One region of the Pleomorphomonas sp. PLEO genome, then DNA from elsewhere that is predicted to be linked to it. Evidence: predicted binding sites of a transcription regulator. Region 1 holds the regulator's gene; each other region holds the start of a gene.

Region 1 (4,785 bases):
GCTGGAAATCGACCCCAGCGACGAGGATGGCCTTTACGACGCTCTCGACCTTCTCTCCAAGGGCTCGGGGCCGATGCTGAGGTCGATGATCGCCAACGATCCCTCATTGATCGGGACAAAGAGAACCGTTGAGTTCTATGCCACCGGCGACGTGGACGCCTTCATAAAGGGCACAATTCGCGCCGATGTTCCTGAAAGCCAGCGCCTCATCAAGGACAAGCACATCGTCCTCATCGACAAACTGAAGAGCGAAGGGGCACTGCGTCTCGCCTTCAATACCGGCCTCTTCACCAACGGCGCTTCGACACGCCCGGAAACGGCCGGTGTCGGCGTAGCACTCGTCGGTTCGCTCTACATGATGCTGGTTGTTCTTGTACTGTCGTTGCCGCTCGGCGTTGCCGGCTCGATCTATCTTGAGGAATTCGCACCCAAGAACCGCTGGACCGACGTGATCGAGGTCAACATCAATAACTTGGCCGCCGTGCCGTCAATCGTTTACGGTCTGCTTGGCCTCGCGGTGTTCATCAACTTCGCACACCTGCCACGCTCGGCGAGCCTTGTCGGTGGTTTGGTGCTGACGCTGACCACGCTGCCGACCATCATCATCACCACGCGCGCCGCGCTGAAGGCTGTGCCACCGTCGATCCGCGAGGCCGGCCTGGGAGTCGGTGCCTCGAAGATGCAGACCGTCTTCCATCACGTGTTGCCCCTCGCCATGCCGGGCGTGCTGACAGGCACGATCATTGGCCTGGCTCACGCGCTGGGCGAAACCGCACCCTTGCTGATGATCGGCATGAAGGCTTTCATCGTCGAATATCCGGGCACGCCCTTCGACCCGGCGACGGCGCTACCTACCCAGATTTACATGTGGGCGACAGAGCCCGAGCGCGCCTTCAGCGAACGCACCTCGGCGGCGATCATCATATTGCTCGCCTTCCTGCTCGCCATGAACAGCATAGCCATCATTCTCCGCCGCGCCTTCGAGCGCCGCTGGTAACCGTATCCTCGGAGTTTCGCCATGTCCGCAGTTCAGACCGCGACGCCTTTCGAGACCGTTCGCACCCCAGATCCAGCCAGCCGGCCGATCAAGATCCACGCGGCGACCGTCAGGGTAACCTATGGTCAGAAGGAAGCCCTGCACGGGGTTTCCATCGATATCGCCGAGAAGGCAGTCACCGCTTTCATCGGGCCCTCGGGCTGTGGCAAGTCCACCTTCCTGCGTTGCATCAACCGCATGAACGACACCATCGCCGGGGCCCGCGTCGAGGGCACCATTACCCTCGACGATCGCAATATCTATGATCCAGACCTCGACGTGGTCGAGCTCAGAGCACGTGTTGGCATGGTGTTCCAGAAGCCGAATCCGTTCCCGAAATCGATCTTCGACAATGTTGCCTACGGGCCGCGCATCCACGGTCTCGCCCGCTCCAAGGCCGATCTTGAGGAAATCGTCGTCACCTCGCTTCAGAAGGCGTCGCTTTTCAACGAAGTGAAAGATCGCCTCAACGAGCCTGGAACCGGCCTGTCCGGCGGTCAGCAGCAGCGGCTTTGCATTGCGCGCGCCATCGCCGTATCGCCGGAAGTCATCTTGATGGACGAGCCCTGTTCGGCACTCGACCCGATCGCCACCGCCAAGGTGGAGGAGCTGATCGACGAACTTCGCGCCAACTTCACGATCGTCATCGTGACGCACTCGATGCAGCAGGCCGCGCGCGTGTCGCAACGCACCGCCTTTTTCCATCTCGGGCATCTGATTGAAGAAGGCCCCACCGACCACGTCTTCACCAACCCGCTCGAGCAGCGGACGCAAGACTACATTACGGGCCGCTTCGGCTGACCGGAAACGGCAGGAGATTTCCATGGAACATACGGTTTCCGCCTACGACGACGACCTCAAGGCAATCGCACGCATGGTCACCGAGATCGGCGGCCTCGCAGAGCGCGCGGTTGGTGACGCTGTCGAATCGCTGACGCGCCTCGACATTGGCCTCGCGCAACGCGTGATCGCCAACGACAAGGAACTCGACCGGCTTCAGCGCGAGATTGAGGACAAGTCGATCCTGGTGATTGCCCGTCGTCAGCCGATGGCCAGCGACCTCCGAGAAATCGTCGGCGCCATGCGCATCGCCAACGATATCGAACGCGTCGGCGATCTTGCCAAGAACATTGCCAAGCGCGTCGTCGCCATCAACGGCGTCTTCCCGCACAAGCAGCTGATCACCGGTGTCGAGCATCTTTGCGAGATCGCGCTGCAGCAGCTCAAAAAGGTGCTGGACGCCTATGCCAGCCAGGATGACCAGGCGGCCAACGCCGTCCGTCAACGCGACAACGAGATCGACGCGCTCTACACTTCACTGTTCCGCGAACTCCTCACCTATATGATGGAGGATCCGCGAAACCTCACGTTCTGCATCCACCTCTTGTTCTGTGCCAAGAACATCGAGCGTATCGGCGACCACGCAACGAACATTGCCGAATCGGTGCACTATGTGGTGACGGGCCGGTCTTACGAGGATGAGCGGCCGAAAGCCGACACCTCGATCGCCAGTACCATCGCCGGATCCTGAGCTGCGGGAGCTGAAAACGACCATGGCCAAGGTGATGATCGTCGAGGACGAAGAGGCGGTGTCGTTGATGCTGCGCTACAACCTTGAGGCCGAGGGCTTCGAGGTCGAGCAGGCGTTTCGCGGCGACGAGGCCGACATTCGCCTCAAGGAGATCACTCCTGATCTGTTGCTGCTCGACTGGATGCTGCCGGGCCTTTCGGGTATCGAGCTTTGCCGTCGCCTCAGGGCACGACCAGAGACCGAGCGGCTGCCGGTGATCATGCTGACGGCGCGTGGCGAGGAATCGGAACGGGTGCGCGGCCTTGCCACCGGCGCCGACGATTATGTCGTAAAGCCCTTCTCGGTTCCGGAGTTGATTGCCCGCGTCAAGGCGATGCTGAGGCGCGCCAAACCGGAGACGGTATCGAACCTTCTGATGGCCGGTGACATCGAGCTGGATCGGGAGACTCGGCGTGTTCGTCGCTCGGCGCGCGAAATTCATCTCGGACCGACGGAATTCCGCCTGCTGGAATTCCTGATGCAGTCGCCGGGCCGGGTGTTTTCGCGTGAGCAGCTTCTCAACGGTGTTTGGGGTCATGACGTTTACGTCGATGAGCGAACCGTCGATGTCCATGTCGGCCGCCTCAGAAAGTCGATCAACCGCGGTCGCGTCCGTGACCCTATCCGCACGGTGCGCGGTTCCGGCTATTCCTTCGACGAGAAATTCGCGACCAGTTGAAGGTTTGGCGAGCGGGCGGTCTGCCCTCCGCTCGCCAGATCGGCTTCAAGGCGTCTTTGCCTCAAATGGTGTTGAGGGCTTTGGCGGTTGGCTTTCGAAGCCTGCTCAGGCGGCTTCTTGTCGCTTACCTTCCGCGTCCTGATGGTCTAGGTTCCCCTCCGATTATGCAGGAGAGGGCCTGACATGCTGGCGGGCAAGCGCATTCTGATCGTCATTGGTGGCGGTATCGCCGCCTACAAGGTGCTTGAAGTCATTCGGCGCCTCAAAGAACGCGGCGCCGAGGTCCGGGTGATCCTGACGCGCTCGGGCAAGGAATTCGTGACGCCGATGACGGTGGGCGCACTCTCCGGCCAGAAGGTGTTCAGCGACCTGTTCGACCCCACCGAAGAGCAGGATATCGGCCACATCGTGCTGTCTCGCGACACCGACCTGGTCCTGGTGGCGCCAGCTACCGCCAATCTCATCGCCCGCATGGCGAACGGCATTGCCGACGAGCTTGCCACGGCAAGCCTGCTTGCCGCCGCTGCGCCGATCATCATCTGCCCGGCCATGAACCAACGCATGTGGGCGCATCCGGCAACCCAACGGAATGCGGCGCAGCTTGCCGCCGACGGTGTTCGTTTCATCGGCCCGGCCGAAGGGCGAATGGCCGAGCGTGGCGAAGCCGGGGTTGGCCGTCTGTCCGAGCCGATGGAGATCGTCGCCAGCGTGGAGGCCTTTTTTGCCGAAGGCGAGCGGGCAAAGCTGCTCGCCGGCAGGCATGTGCTCGTCACATCCGGCCCGACCATCGAGCCGATTGACCCGGTGCGCTTCATCACCAACCGTTCCTCGGGCAAGCAGGGGCATGCCATTGCCGCCGCCGCCGCGCGAGCCGGCGCCCGAGTAACGCTCATATCCGGTCCCGTCTCCATCCCCGACCCGCTGGGCGTCAGTATCGTCCGTGTCGAAACGGCGCGTGAAATGCTCGACGCGGTGTTCGCCGCTCTGCCGGCCGACGTGGCTGTGATGGCCGCCGCCGTTTCCGATTGGCGGCCGTCGGAAGTCGCAGCTGAAAAGATCAAGAAGGCGGCAGGTGATCCGCCGCCGCTGTCTTTCGTTGAAAACCCAGACATTCTGGCAATGCTGGGCCACGACAGACAAAGGCCGAAATTGGTAGTTGGATTCGCCGCCGAAACGACTGATGTCGAGGCAAATGCTGCCCGCAAGCTTGCTGCCAAGGGAGCCGACTATATCGTTGCCAACGACGTATCCCCGGACAGCGGCGTATTTGGCGGCGACCGCAACAACGTACACATCCTGTCGGCGGCCGGCGTCAGTACCTGGCCAACACTTTCCAAAGATGAGGTCGCTGAACGGCTGATCGCGCTGATCGCCGAGCAACTCGGCTGAGTTTTCGATTCGCATCCGCAACGAACCGTAGTTTCGAGGTTTTCCAATGGTCGATGTCGCCCTTATGCGCCTGCCGCACGCCCAGGACCTGCCGCTGCCGGCCTATCAGAG
Region 2 (4,785 bases), 2.6 Mb from region 1:
ACGGGCGAAATATCATAACCAGAAGGGGACTCGACATGACCGCAAAGTGGACCAAACTCAGCGTGGCGACCGTTCTCGCCACCCTCATCTTCGGAGCCTCGATCGCCGAGGCCGCCGGTGTGCTGACCATCGGCCGCCGCGAGGACGGCACGACCTTCGATCCGATCAAAACGGCGCAGAACGTCGACAACTGGGTGTTTTCCAACGTGTTCGACGTGCTGGTGCGCGTCGACAAGTCCGGCACCAAGCTGATCCCAGGCCTTGCTGAAAGCTGGACGATTTCCGACGACGGCCTGACCTATACCTTCAAGCTGCGCGACGCCAAGTTCTCCAACGGCGACGCGGTGACCGCCGACGACGCCGCCTTTTCGATCCTGCGTATCCGCGACAATCCCGGCTCGTTGTGGGCCGATAGTTTCAAGGTGGTCGATACGGCAACCGCCGCCGATCCCAAGACGCTGGTGGTCAAGCTGAAGACGCAGTCGGCGCCGTTCCTGTCGTCGATGGCGCTGCCAAACGTCTCCGTACTGCCGAAGAAGGTACTGGAGTCGGAAGGCGAAGATGCCTTTGGCGAAGCGCCGATCGGTTCGGGTGCCTTCTCCGTCAAGGAATGGCGCCGTGGCGATCGCGTCATCCTCGAGAAGAACCCCAACTACTGGGATGCCGCCCATGTCAGCCTCGACGGCGTCGAATGGATTTCGATTCCCGACGACAACACGCGCATGCTGAAGGTTCAGGCTGGCGAACTGGATACTGCCCTGTTCGTCCCGTTCTCCCGTGTCGCCGAACTGCAGAAAGACCCCAACCTCAAGGTCGTTCTCAACCCGTCGACCCGCGAAGACCACATGCTGATCAACCATTCGCATGGGTTGCTCGGCAAAAAAGAGGTCCGGCAGGCAATCGACATGGCGATCGACAAGAAGACGATCGTCGACGCGGTTACCTTCGGCCTTGGCGAAGTCGCCTATTCCTACATTCCGAAGGGTGCCCTCTATCACTACGCCGACAATCTCCAGCGCCCCTATGACCCGGAAAAGGCCAAGGCCATGCTGGCCGCCGCCGGCGCGTCCGATCTGAAGCTGAACTACGTCGTCAACGCCGGCAATGAGGCCGACGAACAGATCGCCGTGCTCATGCAGCAGATGCTGGCCAAGGCCGGCGTCACGCTCGACCTGCAGAAGGTCGATCCCAGCCAGAGCTGGAACATGCTGATCGACGGGTCCTACGATCTGTCCGTCATGTACTGGACCAACGATATTCTGGACCCCGACCAGAAGACGACGTTCACGCTGGGCGATGACAGCAACATGAACTACATGACGCGCTACAAGAGCCAGCCCGTCAAGGATCTGGTCGCGGCGGCGCGTGTCGAGATGGATCCCAAGAAGCGTGAGCAGATGTATATCGACCTCCAGAAGATGGCCAAGGACGACGTCAACTGGATCGATCTCTACTACAGCCCCTATATCAACGTGACCCGCGCCAACATCGAGAATTTCGACCAGAATCCGCTCGGCCGCTTCTTCCTGGAAGAGACCAAGAAGAACTGAGCCCGCTCACCTGATCCACGCCGCGGTTGCGGCGTGGCGGAAGAAATCATCACCCCGGCAAGATGCTTTGCCGGGGTTTTTCTTTTCATTGGTCTTTATTCCGCATCATCGAACCGTCACGACCGTGTCAATCCACTGACACCAGGGCTTCTTAACAAGGTCTGGCTTTCTCCATTCCTTTTCAGGTGAGCCCGATGAAGACTTTGCTCCTGGCGTCCGTCGCCCTCGTCGTATCCTCTGCCTTTGCACTTGCCGACGAAACGGCCTTCAAGGCGACCCTGGTGTCGCAGGCCATTCTGCCAGCAAATACCATCATCGCTGCCCCAGCCGATGCGCCTGAATTTCTGAAGCAGGCCGGCAAATTCTCGACGCCCGACCGCAAGCGCGCCACGACGCTCGGCTCGGTCCCTGGCCTCGATGGTGTTCGCAAAACAGGCCTCGGCCTGCCGTTTGATGGTCAGGCCGTGCAGGGCTTCTCCGGCATCAGGACAATGGCCGACGGCTCCTTCTGGACCCTCAGCGACAATGGCTTCGGCAGCAAGGCCAACTCCACCGACGCCATGCTGATGCTGCATCATGTCAAGTTCGACTGGCAGTCCGGTACGGTAGATCGCCTTGGCACCGTTTTCCTCAGCGATCCCGACAAGGTGGCGCCGTTCCCGATCGTCATGGAAGGCGCCGACAAGCGCTACCTGACCGGCGCCGATTTCGACATCGAGTCGATCCAGCCGGTCGGCGATGGCTTCTGGCTCGGTGAAGAGCTCGGCCCCTACCTCATCCACGTCACCGCCGATGGCAAGCTGACCGACGTAGTGCCGACGCTTGTCGACGGCAAGCCGGTTCTGTCGCCTGACAACCCGACCCTGAGCCTGCCGGCCGATCCCACCAAGCCACTGCCAGCGTTCAACCTGCGTCGCTCCAATGGCTTCGAGGGGCTGGCCCAATCGAAAGACGGCAGCAAGCTCTATGGGCTTCTGGAAGGTCCGCTCTATCTCGGCGACGGCAAGTTCGAGCAGGTGGACGGCGCGACTGCCACTCGCATTGTCGAGTTCGATGTTGCCAAGAAGGCTTGGACCGGCCGCTCCTGGCTCTATCCCTTCTCAGGTGCCGGCACCAACATCGGCGATTTCAACATGATCGACGATGGCACGGCATTGGTCATCGAGCGTGATGGCGGTGCCGGCCTTCCCGACAAGGTCTGCGCCGATCCGGCCAAGCCCGAGCCGACCTGTTTCGACAAGCCGGCCAAGCACAAGCGCGTCTACAAGATAGCCTTCGGCGATGACAACGTCGGCAAGGCCGTGCGCAAGGTCGGCTACATCGATCTCCTGAATATCGCCGATCCCGACAACAGGGCCAAGCAGGGCACCGTAAACGGCGTCTACACTATGCCCTTCGTCACTATCGAGAACGTCGATGTGGTTGACGCCACGCACATCGTGGTCGGCAATGACAACAACCTGCCGTACTCGGCCGGCCGCGCCGTCGATAAGGCCGACGACGACGAGTTCGTGTTGCTCGAAGTGGGCGACTTCCTGGCCGCGAAATAAGCCGGGTGAGGCTTGAATAGAAAAGGCCCCGGAGCTTTGCGCAGCCGGGGCCTTGGTTTTCATGGGAAGACCGTTATTCGAAGCGCTCGGGCAGATAATCGTCCTTGGCGAGGTCCGAGAAGCGGGTGACCGAAGCGTCGAAGGCGAGCTGCACGGTACCGGTAGGGCCATGGCGCTGCTTGCCGATAATCACCTCAGCCTTGCCGGTGACGCGGTCCATCTCGGTCTGCCACTTGAAGAAGTCCTCGGTGCCTTCCTTGGGCATGCGCGACTGCATGTAATATTCGTCGCGGTAGATGAACATCACAACGTCGGCGTCCTGCTCGATCGAGCCGGATTCGCGCAGGTCGGAGAGCTGCGGCCGCTTGTCGTCACGGCTTTCGACCTGACGAGACAGCTGGGAGAGGGCGATGATCGGGACGGCCAATTCCTTGGCCAGCGCCTTGAGACCGGTGGTGATCTCGGTGATTTCCTGCACGCGGCCGCCCTGCGCGGACTTTGACGAACCCGACAACAGTTGAAGATAGTCGACGATGACCACGTCGAGCCCGCGCTGGCGCTTCAGACGGCGAGCGCGGGCAGCGAGCTGGGCGATGGAAATGCCACCGGTGTGGTCGATGTAGAGTGGCAGCGTCTGCATACGCTGGGCGACGGCGGCGAGCTTGGCAAACTGGTTTTCATCAATGTTGCCACGGCGGATATCGGAGGACGACACCTCCGACTGCTCGGCGAGAATACGCGTTGCCAGCTGCTCGGATGACATTTCCAGACTGAAGAAGCCGACGATGCCGCCATTCACTGTTTTCAGTGAGCCATCCGGCTGCTCAGCCGCTTCGTAAGCGTTGGCAACGTTGAAGGCGATGTTGGTGACCAGCGATGTCTTGCCCATGGCCGGACGAGCGGCGAGGATGATCAAGTCGGACCGCTGCAGACCGCCCATGGTCCGATCTAGGTCATTGAGGCCGGTGGCTATGCCGGACAGGTGACCGTCGCGCTGGTACGCGGCGGCGGCCATGTCAATCGCTTCGCGCAGCGCGTCCGAGAAAGTGTGAAAACCACCCTCGTAGCGTCCGCTCTCGGCGATGCCGAACAGCCGCCGCTCGGCATCCTCGATCTGGGCACGCGGCGGCATGTCGATCGGTGCGTCAAAGGCAATGTTGACCATGTCCTCGCCGATGCGAATCAGGTCGCGGCGGACGGCAAGATCGTGGATGACGCGGCCATAGTCTTCAGCGTTGATGATGGTGGTCGCTTCTGAAGCGAGGCGCAGCAGATACTGCGTCACCGGCATCTCGGCGATCTGATAGTCGGCCGGGTAGAAGGTCTTCAGCGTGATCGGCGAAGCGACCTTGCCGCCGCGGATGAGCTGGCCGATCTTCTCGTAGATCGCCTTGTGCTGCTCGATGTAGAAGTGCGGCGGCTCGAGGAAGTCGGAGACGCGGAAGAACGTCTCGTTGTTCATCAGCATGGCGCCGAGCAGCTGCCGTTCCGCCTCAACATTATGCGGTGCGCTACGGGTAAGCGCGGTAGCCTGATCTTCGACGCGGCGGATGGTGGACATGGGACGGACGGGTTCCTGCTGATGGATGAAGAAGGGACAGTATCAAGCCCCGTCCTGTCAGGATGCGGCAGTTGTGGCGGACTCCCACTATTCACAAGGAGTCGAATTTCCCGACGATGGTTAT
Region 3 (4,785 bases), 2.6 Mb from region 1:
TGGGTCGCGGCGCTAGAAGACTCGGTTGCTGCTTGCGTGATGCCAACGATGTTCTGCGACACCTGATGGGTCCCCGACGATGCCTGGGCGACGTTGCGGGCGATTTCGTTGGTCGCCGCGCCTTGCTGATCGACGGCAGCGGCAATCGACGATGCGATGGCGTTGAGCTGCTCGATAATCGAGGTGATGCCGACGATCGCTTCGGCCGACGACTGTGTCGACGATTGGATTTCGCCGATCTGTCGGGAGATTTGCGAAGTGGCCTTCGATGTCTGGTCCGCGAGCTGCTTCACCTCGGCGGCAACGACCGCGAACCCCTTGCCGGCCTCGCCCGCGCGGGCGGCCTCAATGGTGGCGTTCAACGCCAGAAGGTTTGTCTGGCTGGCGATGTTGTCGATGAGATTGACCACCTCGCCGATGCGGTTGGCGCTTTCGGCCAGTTCGCGGACGCGATTGGCCGTAGCCTGTGCGTCGCTGGCGGCGCGGGAGGCAACGCGGGTGCTTTCATCGGCCTGGCGTTTGATTTCGCCGATGGAGGAGGCGAGCTCCTCAGCCGAGGCCGCGACGGTCTCAACGTTGGTGGACGCCTCTTCGGCAGCGCTCGCAACGGTAATCGACTGGCCCGAGACCTCCTCGGTGGCCGAGGTCATCGATCTTGCGGCAAGCTGCAATTGCGAGGAGGCGCTAACCACCGACTGAACGACGCCGCCGACGGCCATTTCGAACGCATCGGCCAGTTGGTTCAGTTCACCGCGGCGACGCTCCTCGGTCATCCCCTTGGCGTGGTCTTGTTCAACGCGCAGCCGCTCGTTCTCCTGCAGCCCCTCCTTGAAAACATTGAGCGTCGCCGCCATCGTTCCGACCTCATCGGTTCGACCGAGACCGGGGATGGCCACGGCCAGCTCGCCGACAGAAAGGCGCTGCATGGCACCGGTGATCGACACGATGGGACGGGATATGCCGCGCCCCAGCAGCAAAGCGAGTACGAGGCCGAGAACAAGACCGCCGGCCGAGATGCCCCACAGCATGGTTTCCGACGAGGCCAGCATCTCTTCGGATTTTGCCTGCAAGGCGGCTTGGCTCTTATTGGCGACGCTCATGAAGGCATTGAGCGTGTCGGTGATGGCAGCGACCTTGTCGTTAAGCGCTGCGACATCCTTGATATTCTGAAGGCTCGACGCCTGGATGACCGTAAAATCGGATTCATACTGACTGGCTTTGTCGCGCAGTTCGGCGAACGTCGAACGCAGTTCCTTGGGGCCGCTCTTCGCCGAGGAATCAATCCAGCTATCGGCCGTGGTCAGCGTGTCGAGTGCCGCCTGCGCAGAGTCGTCGTCCAGATTTGTGAGGGCGACGTTCACTTGGTTTTGCATCTGCAAGACCAGCCGCAGGATCTCGTTGACGGTGTCGCGCGTCGCGGCATCGCTGGTAGCCAGCGCGATGGCTGCGAGGTCTTCGAGTCCCTTCTGCACGGCAGCAACGGCGGGCTCCATTGACTGCGTGCGCATGGTCGCCAGCTTGGCTTTTTCAACGCCGATGCGCGTGAGCTCGGTCGCGTAGGAGTCGAACTCGAGGCTCAATTCCTTCAGTGTGTCGCGCTGACCTAAATCCGAAATCTTGTCGATGTCGTTGGCAATCGCCGTACGTAACAGCTCTGCCTGCTTTTCGGTTGCCTCGGCCGTGCCGGGAAGCGAGGTGTAGATGAGTTCTCGGCTGAGGCGGCGGTACTCCAGGAATTTCGCCTGGATGTCATTGGCTATGCCGACTTCGAGATTTCGGACGGCGAGGGCGCTCACTACGCTGTTGGATTGAGAGAAGGTCCTCAGCGCCACGCCAGCGACGACAGCCATTAACGCTAGCGCTACCAGGAACCCGAAAACGATCTTGCCGGATATGCCCAGCCGCCAAGCTTTCAACCCCAATCTGCCAACAGTCCAGCGCATCTCTCTCTCCCAAACAATCCGTTCAGCCAACTCAATGCCTGAACCACGCCCTCAGCATGTGTAGGGCCCATTTCATATCTGGCTGGGTTAAGCTGACGTTTATTCAAAACGTTGCTCTGAATTAGAAGCCATTGAGTTTGATCAAATGTGCAGATACTTTCCGTTGTGCTTTATTATTACCCAGAGTGAAACGATACAATCTGCAGCTATATCTGTTCGTCCATGACGTATATCTAAGTTGCCACCAAGCAGATCGTGATTTTGGGTCAGGGCGCGTTATAAAACAGATGTAAAAACAAGCGTCCTCGGCAAGAGGGCTGTTATCTCGCTCAACGGCAACCTAATGTTGTCCGATGCCTGAGGCATGGATATTGGACGCGTGGTTTTAGGAGGGACGGTAAAGCCTGGTTTTCTTGGGCGGGCCCTAGCGCGGGTAGGGGTGTACCAAGTCGCTAGGTTGTTACGCGTATAAACGAAAGGACTAGGCGTTTTTGGCGGGCCGAGGAGACGGTTCGCAGGCGCATGAGAATGTCGCCAAACCTCCGGCTACCCCCGGGCTTTCGAGTCGCCTCCATTGCCGAGGGGTTGTTGCAAGGCATTCGCGAGGAGCCCTTCGGGGTGTCTTGGAACCGTCATGGGGAAGCAATCCCCCTGTCATATGCGGCTCCTACTGCTTGCCGTCACCGAAAACCTCCAAAGTAGGAAGACGCCATGCTGAAGCGTTCCCTCATCGCCGGCCTTGCCCTGACCTTTCTGTCCGGGTCGTCCTTCGCTGCCACCGAAATCACCTGGTGGCATGCCATGGGCGGCGAACTGGGTAAGAAGCTCGACGAAATCGTCGCCAAGTACAACGCCTCGCAAAGCGATTATAAGGTGACCGCCGTCTACAAGGGCTCCTACCCTGAGACCATGACCGCCGCCATCGCCGCCTTCCGTGCCAAGCAGCAGCCCGACATCGTGCAGGTGTTCGAGGTCGGCACCGGCACGATGATGGCTGCCAAAGGCGCCGTTTATCCGGTCTACCAGCTGATGAAGGACACCGGCACCGCATTCGACCAAAAGGCTTTCCTGTCGGCAGTGGTCGGCTACTACACCGACGCTGACGGCAACATGCTGTCGATGCCATTCAACTCCTCGACGCCGATCCTTTATTATAACAAGGATGTCTTCCAGAAGGCCGGCCTCGACCCCGAGCAGCCGCCCAAGACCTGGGAAGATGTCGAGACCTATTCCAAGAAGATCATGTCGTCGGGCGCCGCCAAGTGTGGCTTCACCACCGGATGGATCTCCTGGGTGCAGCTCGAGAATTTCTCGGCCTGGCATAACAAGCCGATCGGCACCCTTCAGAATGGTATCGGCGGCATCAACGCCGAGCTGACCGTCAACGGCGACCTGCAGGTCCGTCACTGGACCAATCTCAAGAAGTGGCAGGATGAGGGGCTGTTCGAATACGGCGGTCCGGCCGGCGGCAATGACGCCCCGCCAAAGTTCTACAGCCAGGAATGCGCCATCTATATGAATTCGTCGGCCTCGCGCGCTGGCGTGATCGCCAATTCGAAGGACTTCAAGGTCGGCTTCGGCATGCTGCCTTATTATTCGGACGTCCAGGGTGCACCGCAGAATTCGATCATCGGTGGTGCCACGCTGTGGGTGCTGAAGGGCCATGGCGAGGCCGAATACAAGGGCGTCGCCAACTTCTTCACCTTCCTGTCGTCGCCGGAAGTGCAGGCCGACTGGCACCAGTATTCGGGCTATCTGCCGATCACCGAGGCTGCCTACAAGCTCGGCCAGGATCAGGGCTTCTATGCCAAGAATCCGGGCTCTGACGTCGGCATCAAGCAGATCACGCTGAACCCGCCGACTGAGAATTCCAAGGGTCTGCGCTTCGGCAACTACGTTCAGATCCGCGACGTCATCGACGAGGAGTTCCAAAATCTCCTCGCTGGCAAGAAGACCCCGAAGGACGCCCTCGACTCGGTCGTGACGCGCGGCAACAAGCTGATCGCCGACTTCCGGGCGTCGAACGGTTAAGCCGGTCATCTTTGTCGAACACCGGCGCCGACGGGCTCTCCCGTGCGGCGCCGGTATTCATCCGGGCGGCTGCCGATAACCAGGCTCTGCCGCGTTCCTCGATCCGGTTCATTTCATGCAGACCAAGCGCACCGTCTTTGGCAACCGCCTGCTGCCCTACGCGCTCCTCCTGCCGCAGCTCGCCGTGACCGTCGTATTTTTCCTGTGGCCGGCGGCCCAGGCGATTCTCCAGTCGTTCCAACGCGAGGACGCCTTCGGCCTTTCCACCGCATGGGTTGGCCTCACCAACTACACTGACCTTCTCCAGGATCCGAGCTATCTCAACGCCCTGAAGGTGACGGCAATTTTCGCGCCGGCGGTGACGCTGCTGTCGGTCGGTCTTGGCCTCGTATTCGCCGCCAGTCTCGATCGACTTGTGCGGGGCAGCCGCGTCTACGCAACGTTGCTGGTCTGGCCTTATGCGGTAGCCCCCGCCGTCGGCGGCATCATGTGGTGGTTCCTGTTCAACCCCACCATCGGTCTGCTGCCTTATCTCCTCGCCATGGTCGGCTACCACTGGGATCACGCCCTGCAGCCGACGGACGCCATGATCCTGGTGGTGATCGCTGCGAGCTGGAAGCAGGTGTCCTACAATTTCCTGTTCTTCATGGCCGGCCTGCAAGCGATCCCAAAATCGATGATCGAGGCGGCGGCCATCGATGGCGCCGGACCGGTGAAGCGCTTCTTCACCATCTCCTTGCCGCTTCTGTCGCCCACCACCTTCTTTCTGGCGGTCATCAATCTCGTCTACGCGATGTTCGACACCTTCCCG
Region 4 (4,785 bases), 1.6 Mb from region 1:
ACGGCTCGCCAGCCAAGAGGGGCGATCTCGGCATATGGAGACAGACATGACTTCAGCTTTCGGTGCAACCTCCACCACCGACGACGTGCTCGCCGGTATCGATCTTTCCGGCAAGCGTATTCTCGTCACCGGCGTTTCGGCCGGCCTTGGCGTCGAAACGGCCCGAGCGCTTGTCGCCCACAGCGCCTCGGTTGTCGGCGCGGCGCGCGACCTCAAAAAAGCAGAAACTGCAACGGCACCGGTGCGCGAGGCAGCGGCCGAAGGCCATGGCGCTTTCGAGCTTACCGAACTCGACCTCGCCTCGTTCGCCAGCATCCGCGCCGCCTCCGACAGGCTTGTCGCCGATGGCCGGGCGTTTGACGTCGTCATCGCCAACGCCGGTGTCATGGCGGCTCCCTTCGGCCATACAGCCGATGGCTTCGAGACGCAGTTCGGCACCAACCACCTCGGCCACTTCCTGTTCGTCAACCGGATCGCCGGACTGATCGCGCCGGGTGGACGCCTCGTCAACCTCTCCTCCGCCGGTCACCGCTACGCCGACGTAGACCTCGACGACCCGAACTTCGAGCGCACGCCCTACGACCCTTGGATTGCCTATGGCCGTTCGAAAACTTCCAATATTCTGTTCGCCGTGGAGTTCGACCGTCGGCACCAAGCGCGCGGCGTCCGCGCGGCGGCGGTGCATCCGGGTGGCATCAACACCGAACTGACCCGACACGTTGGCGTCGACAGGCTCAAAACCATGGTTGAACGCATCAATGCTGACCTCACCGCAGCCGGCAAGCCGCCCTTCCGGTTGAAAACCATTCCGCAGGGGGCCGCCACCTCCGTCTGGGCCGGCGTTGTCGCTGATGCTGACGAGGTGGGCGGTCGCTACTGCGAGAACTGTCATGTTGCGCCGGTCACCCAAAGCCCGACTGATCCCATCTCGGAAGGCGTCCGCTCCTACGCGCTCGATCCCGATCGCGCCAAGGCGCTGTGGGCCAAAAGCGAAGAATTTGTCGGTGAACGCTTCTAGCGCCGACCTCTCAACACCGGCCGGCAGTCGGATAAGTTATCGACTGCCGGCTAACCCTTTAGATAAATTACAAATATTTTTCAGTCCCTTACATGTCACAGGGGCTTCATGAGTCCGTCACGCCAGCGTCATGGCCCCTGCCTACCAAGGAACGCGCGCGCTTTTCGACGCGATCCAATTTTACGGGGGCACATTATGCGGACTCTTCTTCTGGCGCTTGCCGCCAGCACGGCTTTGATCGGCACGGCCGGCGCTGCCACTGTTTATCCGCTCGACCGGGCGACCATCCTCGCCGGCTCTCCCTTCGACTTCAAGGTGGAGTTCAAGGGCACGGTAAAGGCCGAGGACGTCAAGATTGCCGTCAACGGCGCTGACTACAAGGCCGCGCTCGGTGGCGAAGTCGAATTCGTCGCCTCCGAAAAGGGCAAGGACGACGCGACGCTCGGCTCAGCCGTGTTGCTGCGCGGCGTGAAGATCAACAAGGCTGGCGCCTATACGGTCGATGTTACGGCTGGCGATGAGACGAAGTCCGTCACCTGGAACGTCTACGCAACGCCTGAGACGCCCAAGGCCAAGAACATCATCTTCCTGCTTGGCGATGGTCTCTCTGTCGCCCACCGCACTGCCGCCCGCCTGATGTCGAAGGGCATGACCGAAGGCAAGGCCAATGGCCGTCTCGCCATGGACGACCTCGATCATATGGCCTTCATCGGCACGTCTTCGACCAACGCGATCAACACCGACTCGGCCAACACCATGTCGGCCTACATGACCGGCCACAAGACGGCGATCAACGCCCTCGGCGTCTACGCCGACCGCACGCCGCCGTCGCTCGACGACCCGAAGGTGGAGAACATCGCCGAGGCGCTGCGCCGCACCACCAAGAAGTCGATCGGCGTCGTCGTCACCTCCGAGATCGAGGACGCCACGCCGGCCGCCGTCGTCGCCCATACCCGCAAGCGCGACGACAAGGCCGACATCGTCGGCATGCTCTATAACGTTAAGCCGGAAGTGGTGCTGGGCGGCGGCTCGGCCTACTTCCTGTCAAAGGACGTGCCTGGCTCCAAGCGCAAGGACGACAAGGACTTCATCAAGCTGTTCCAGGACGCCGGCTACAAGCTCGCCACCGACAAGACCGAGCTTGAGAAGGCCGCCGGTTCGGACAAGATCCTCGGTCTGTTCCACCCCGGCAACATGGACTATGCCCTCGACCGCATGCAGCTCAAGAAGGGCACCGTCGACAAGTTCCCGAACCAGCCGGGCCTCGTCGAGATGACCAAGGTTGCCCTCGACAATCTGTCGAAGAATCCAGAAGGCTTCTTCCTGATGGTCGAAGGGTCCTGCATCGACAAGGCCAGCCATCCGCTCGATATGGAACGCGCCGCGTTCGAGACCATCGAGTTCGACCAGGCGATCGCCGCGGCTCGCGAATTCCAGGCGAAGAACCCCGACACGCTGATCGTCGTGACCGGCGATCACACCCATGGCGTTTCGATCGTCGGCACCATCGACGACACCATCGGCAAGGAAGGTCGTGAGAAGTTCCTGGTCGGCGCCAACGCCGGCTTCCCGACCTACACCGACGAGGACAAGGACGGCTACCCCGACAAGATCGACCCGAGCCGCCGCCTCGCCATGTTCGTGTCGAACTACCCGGACCACTACGAGACCTTCAATCCGAAGCTCGACGGGCCGTTCGAGCCGGCGGTGAAGAACGAAAAGGGCGAGTATGTCGCCAACGAGAAGTACAAGGACGTGCCGGGCGCCATCTTCGTCGAAGGCAACCTGCCGAAGGACGAGTCGACCGGCACGCACACGGTTGACGACGTCGTGCTGCAGGCCGCCGGCCCCGGTGCCGAAGAGTTCAAGGGCTACATGGAAGAAAGCGACGTCTACAAGGTGCTCGCTGACACCTTCGCCCTCGGCGTGAAGCAGTAATCTCCACGCAAACCATCGCGGGCCGGACGGTCGACGGCCGTCCGGCCCGTAGCTTTTTCTCGCAAATGGAGACTTCCATGCCCCCTATGGCAGTCCCTGCGGTTAGCCGCCGGACATTTCTCACCGGCCTAGCCGCCCTCTCTTGCTCAGGTATCGCCAAGGCCGGCGACACGCTGACTTTCGACGAGCTCTACGGCAAGGTGTCGGTTCTCGGCCTTGCCTTTTCGGACAAGGTGAAAGCGCTGAACGGCAAGACCGCATCAATGAGCGGCTTCATGGCACCACCACTCAAGGCCGAAGCCAAGTTCTTCGTGCTCACCGAAATTCCCATGGCGCTCTGCCCCTTCTGCTCGTCGGACGCCGACTGGCCCAGCAACATCGTCGTCGTCTACATCGACGAGAAGACCACCTTCGTGCCACCGTCGCGGCTGATCGAGGTGACAGGTACGCTTGAGGTAGGCTCCTGGACCGATCCCGAGACGGGTTTCGTCAGCCTGCTGCGCCTCGTCCACTCCTCCTTCGAGACGGTGTGAGCCATGCTGCCGCTTGTCCTTTCCAACGTTGCCATATCCTTTCCGGGTCTCTCACAGCCAGTCCTCGCCATTGATGCCCTGACGATTCCAGCCGGTGGGCGGCTCGCCGTCACAGGTGCGTCCGGTTCCGGCAAGAGCACCTTCGTCAACCTGGTTTCTGGCCTCGAACGGCCCGACAATGGCACTATCCGTTGGCAAGACATCGACATCGCGACACTGTCGGAAAGCCGCCGCGACCGCTGGCGAGCAACAAACGTCGGTCTTGTCATGCAGGATTTCCATCTGTTCCCCGGCCTTGCCGCCATCGACAACGTGCTGCTGCCGGCCCGTCTTGCCCATGCCGCCACGGCCGAGGTGAAAGCGCGAGCCCACGAGCTTCTCGCCCGTGTTGGCCTCACGCGGCCGAACCAGTCGGTCGAGACCATGTCGCGCGGCGAGATGCAGCGCGTCGCCGTGGCGCGCGCCCTGCTTCGCCGGCCCGGCGTCATCATTGCCGACGAGCCAACCGCCAGCCTTGACGCCGAAGCAGGCGCCGAGGTCGGCCGGCTCCTCCTGGAGCTTGCTGACCAGGAGGGTGCCACGCTGCTCGTCGTCAGCCACGACGAGCGGTTGACCGGGCGCCTCGATCGCCGCATCCGCCTCGTTTCTGGCCGCATCGTCGCCGACACTGCCACGGAGACGTCATCATGATCCGCTTCATCCTTGCCGATCTCCGTCGCCTCTGGGCCGCCTCGCTGGTCATCGTACTGCTGGTGGCGCTCGCCACCGCCCTAGGTGTCGCGGTGACGCTGCAGGAGCGCGCGCTACGCCTTGGCTCGGCACGCGCAGCCGACAAGTTCGACCTGATCGTCGGCGCCCCCGGTTCGGAAACGCAGCTCGTGCTCTCATCGGTATTCCTGCAGCCCGCGGCGCTGCCACTGATGCCGGGCGAGGTGTTGACCAAGCTTGCCGCCGATCCCCGCGTCGCCTGGGCGGCTCCGATCGGCTTCGGCGACAATTTCAAAGGCTACCCTATCGTTGGCACCACCACGGCGCTGATCTCCGGCACGACGACTGGTTTCATCGAAGGACACATGTTTGCACGCGAGGGTGAGGCGGTGGTGGGCTCGGGTGTCGAGCTGCCGATCGGCGCCGAAGTAAAGCCAATGCACGGCGCGGCCGATGAAGGCGGTGAAACGCACGCGGACAGCACCTATCACGTGGTCGGCAAGCTTCAGCCGACCGGAACAGCCTGGGATCGGGCTGTTCTCGTTCCCATTCAGGCGGTCTGGCACATCCATGGCCTCGGCGAGGAGC

Evidence for each region. The regulator PhoB, encoded in region 1, activates phosphate uptake and scavenging genes when phosphate is short. The targets are predictions, from matches to a motif close to TGTCATNNANCTGTCAT.
Region 2: AB6N07_RS16050 (esterase-like activity of phytase family protein) is a predicted target of PhoB. The motif match lies at 1,654-1,670, and genes of this name have one in related genera.
Region 3: ugpB (sn-glycerol-3-phosphate ABC transporter substrate-binding protein UgpB) is a predicted target of PhoB. The motif match lies at 2,563-2,579, and genes of this name have one in related genera.
Region 4: AB6N07_RS20550 (alkaline phosphatase) is a predicted target of PhoB. The motif match lies at 1,134-1,150, and genes of this name have one in related genera.

What each region holds. Positions count from the first base shown of each region.
Region 1 is NZ_CP166625.1:594,013-598,797, forward strand. Features, by position in the region: gene pstA (phosphate ABC transporter permease PstA) at 1-997, shown strand, start outside; gene pstB (phosphate ABC transporter ATP-binding protein PstB) at 1,019-1,837, shown strand; gene phoU (phosphate signaling complex protein PhoU) at 1,860-2,567, shown strand; gene phoB (phosphate regulon transcriptional regulator PhoB) at 2,590-3,285, shown strand; gene coaBC (bifunctional phosphopantothenoylcysteine decarboxylase/phosphopantothenate--cysteine ligase CoaBC) at 3,469-4,674, shown strand; gene dut (dUTP diphosphatase) at 4,721-4,785, shown strand, end outside.
Region 2 is NZ_CP166625.1:3,456,839-3,461,623, forward strand. Features, by position in the region: gene AB6N07_RS16040 (ABC transporter ATP-binding protein) at 1-18, shown strand, start outside; gene AB6N07_RS16045 (ABC transporter substrate-binding protein) at 36-1,550, shown strand; gene AB6N07_RS16050 (esterase-like activity of phytase family protein) at 1,745-3,100, shown strand; gene AB6N07_RS16055 (replicative DNA helicase) at 3,174-4,661, opposite strand.
Region 3 is NZ_CP166625.1:3,442,905-3,447,689, forward strand. Features, by position in the region: gene AB6N07_RS15985 (methyl-accepting chemotaxis protein) at 1-1,943, opposite strand, end outside; gene ugpB (sn-glycerol-3-phosphate ABC transporter substrate-binding protein UgpB) at 2,655-3,974, shown strand; gene ugpA (sn-glycerol-3-phosphate ABC transporter permease UgpA) at 4,090-4,785, shown strand, end outside.
Region 4 is NZ_CP166625.1:4,423,123-4,427,907, forward strand. Features, by position in the region: gene AB6N07_RS20545 (SDR family NAD(P)-dependent oxidoreductase) at 47-1,018, shown strand; gene AB6N07_RS20550 (alkaline phosphatase) at 1,214-2,956, shown strand; gene AB6N07_RS20555 (hypothetical protein) at 3,034-3,489, shown strand; gene AB6N07_RS20560 (ABC transporter ATP-binding protein) at 3,493-4,179, shown strand; gene AB6N07_RS20565 (FtsX-like permease family protein) at 4,176-4,785, shown strand, end outside.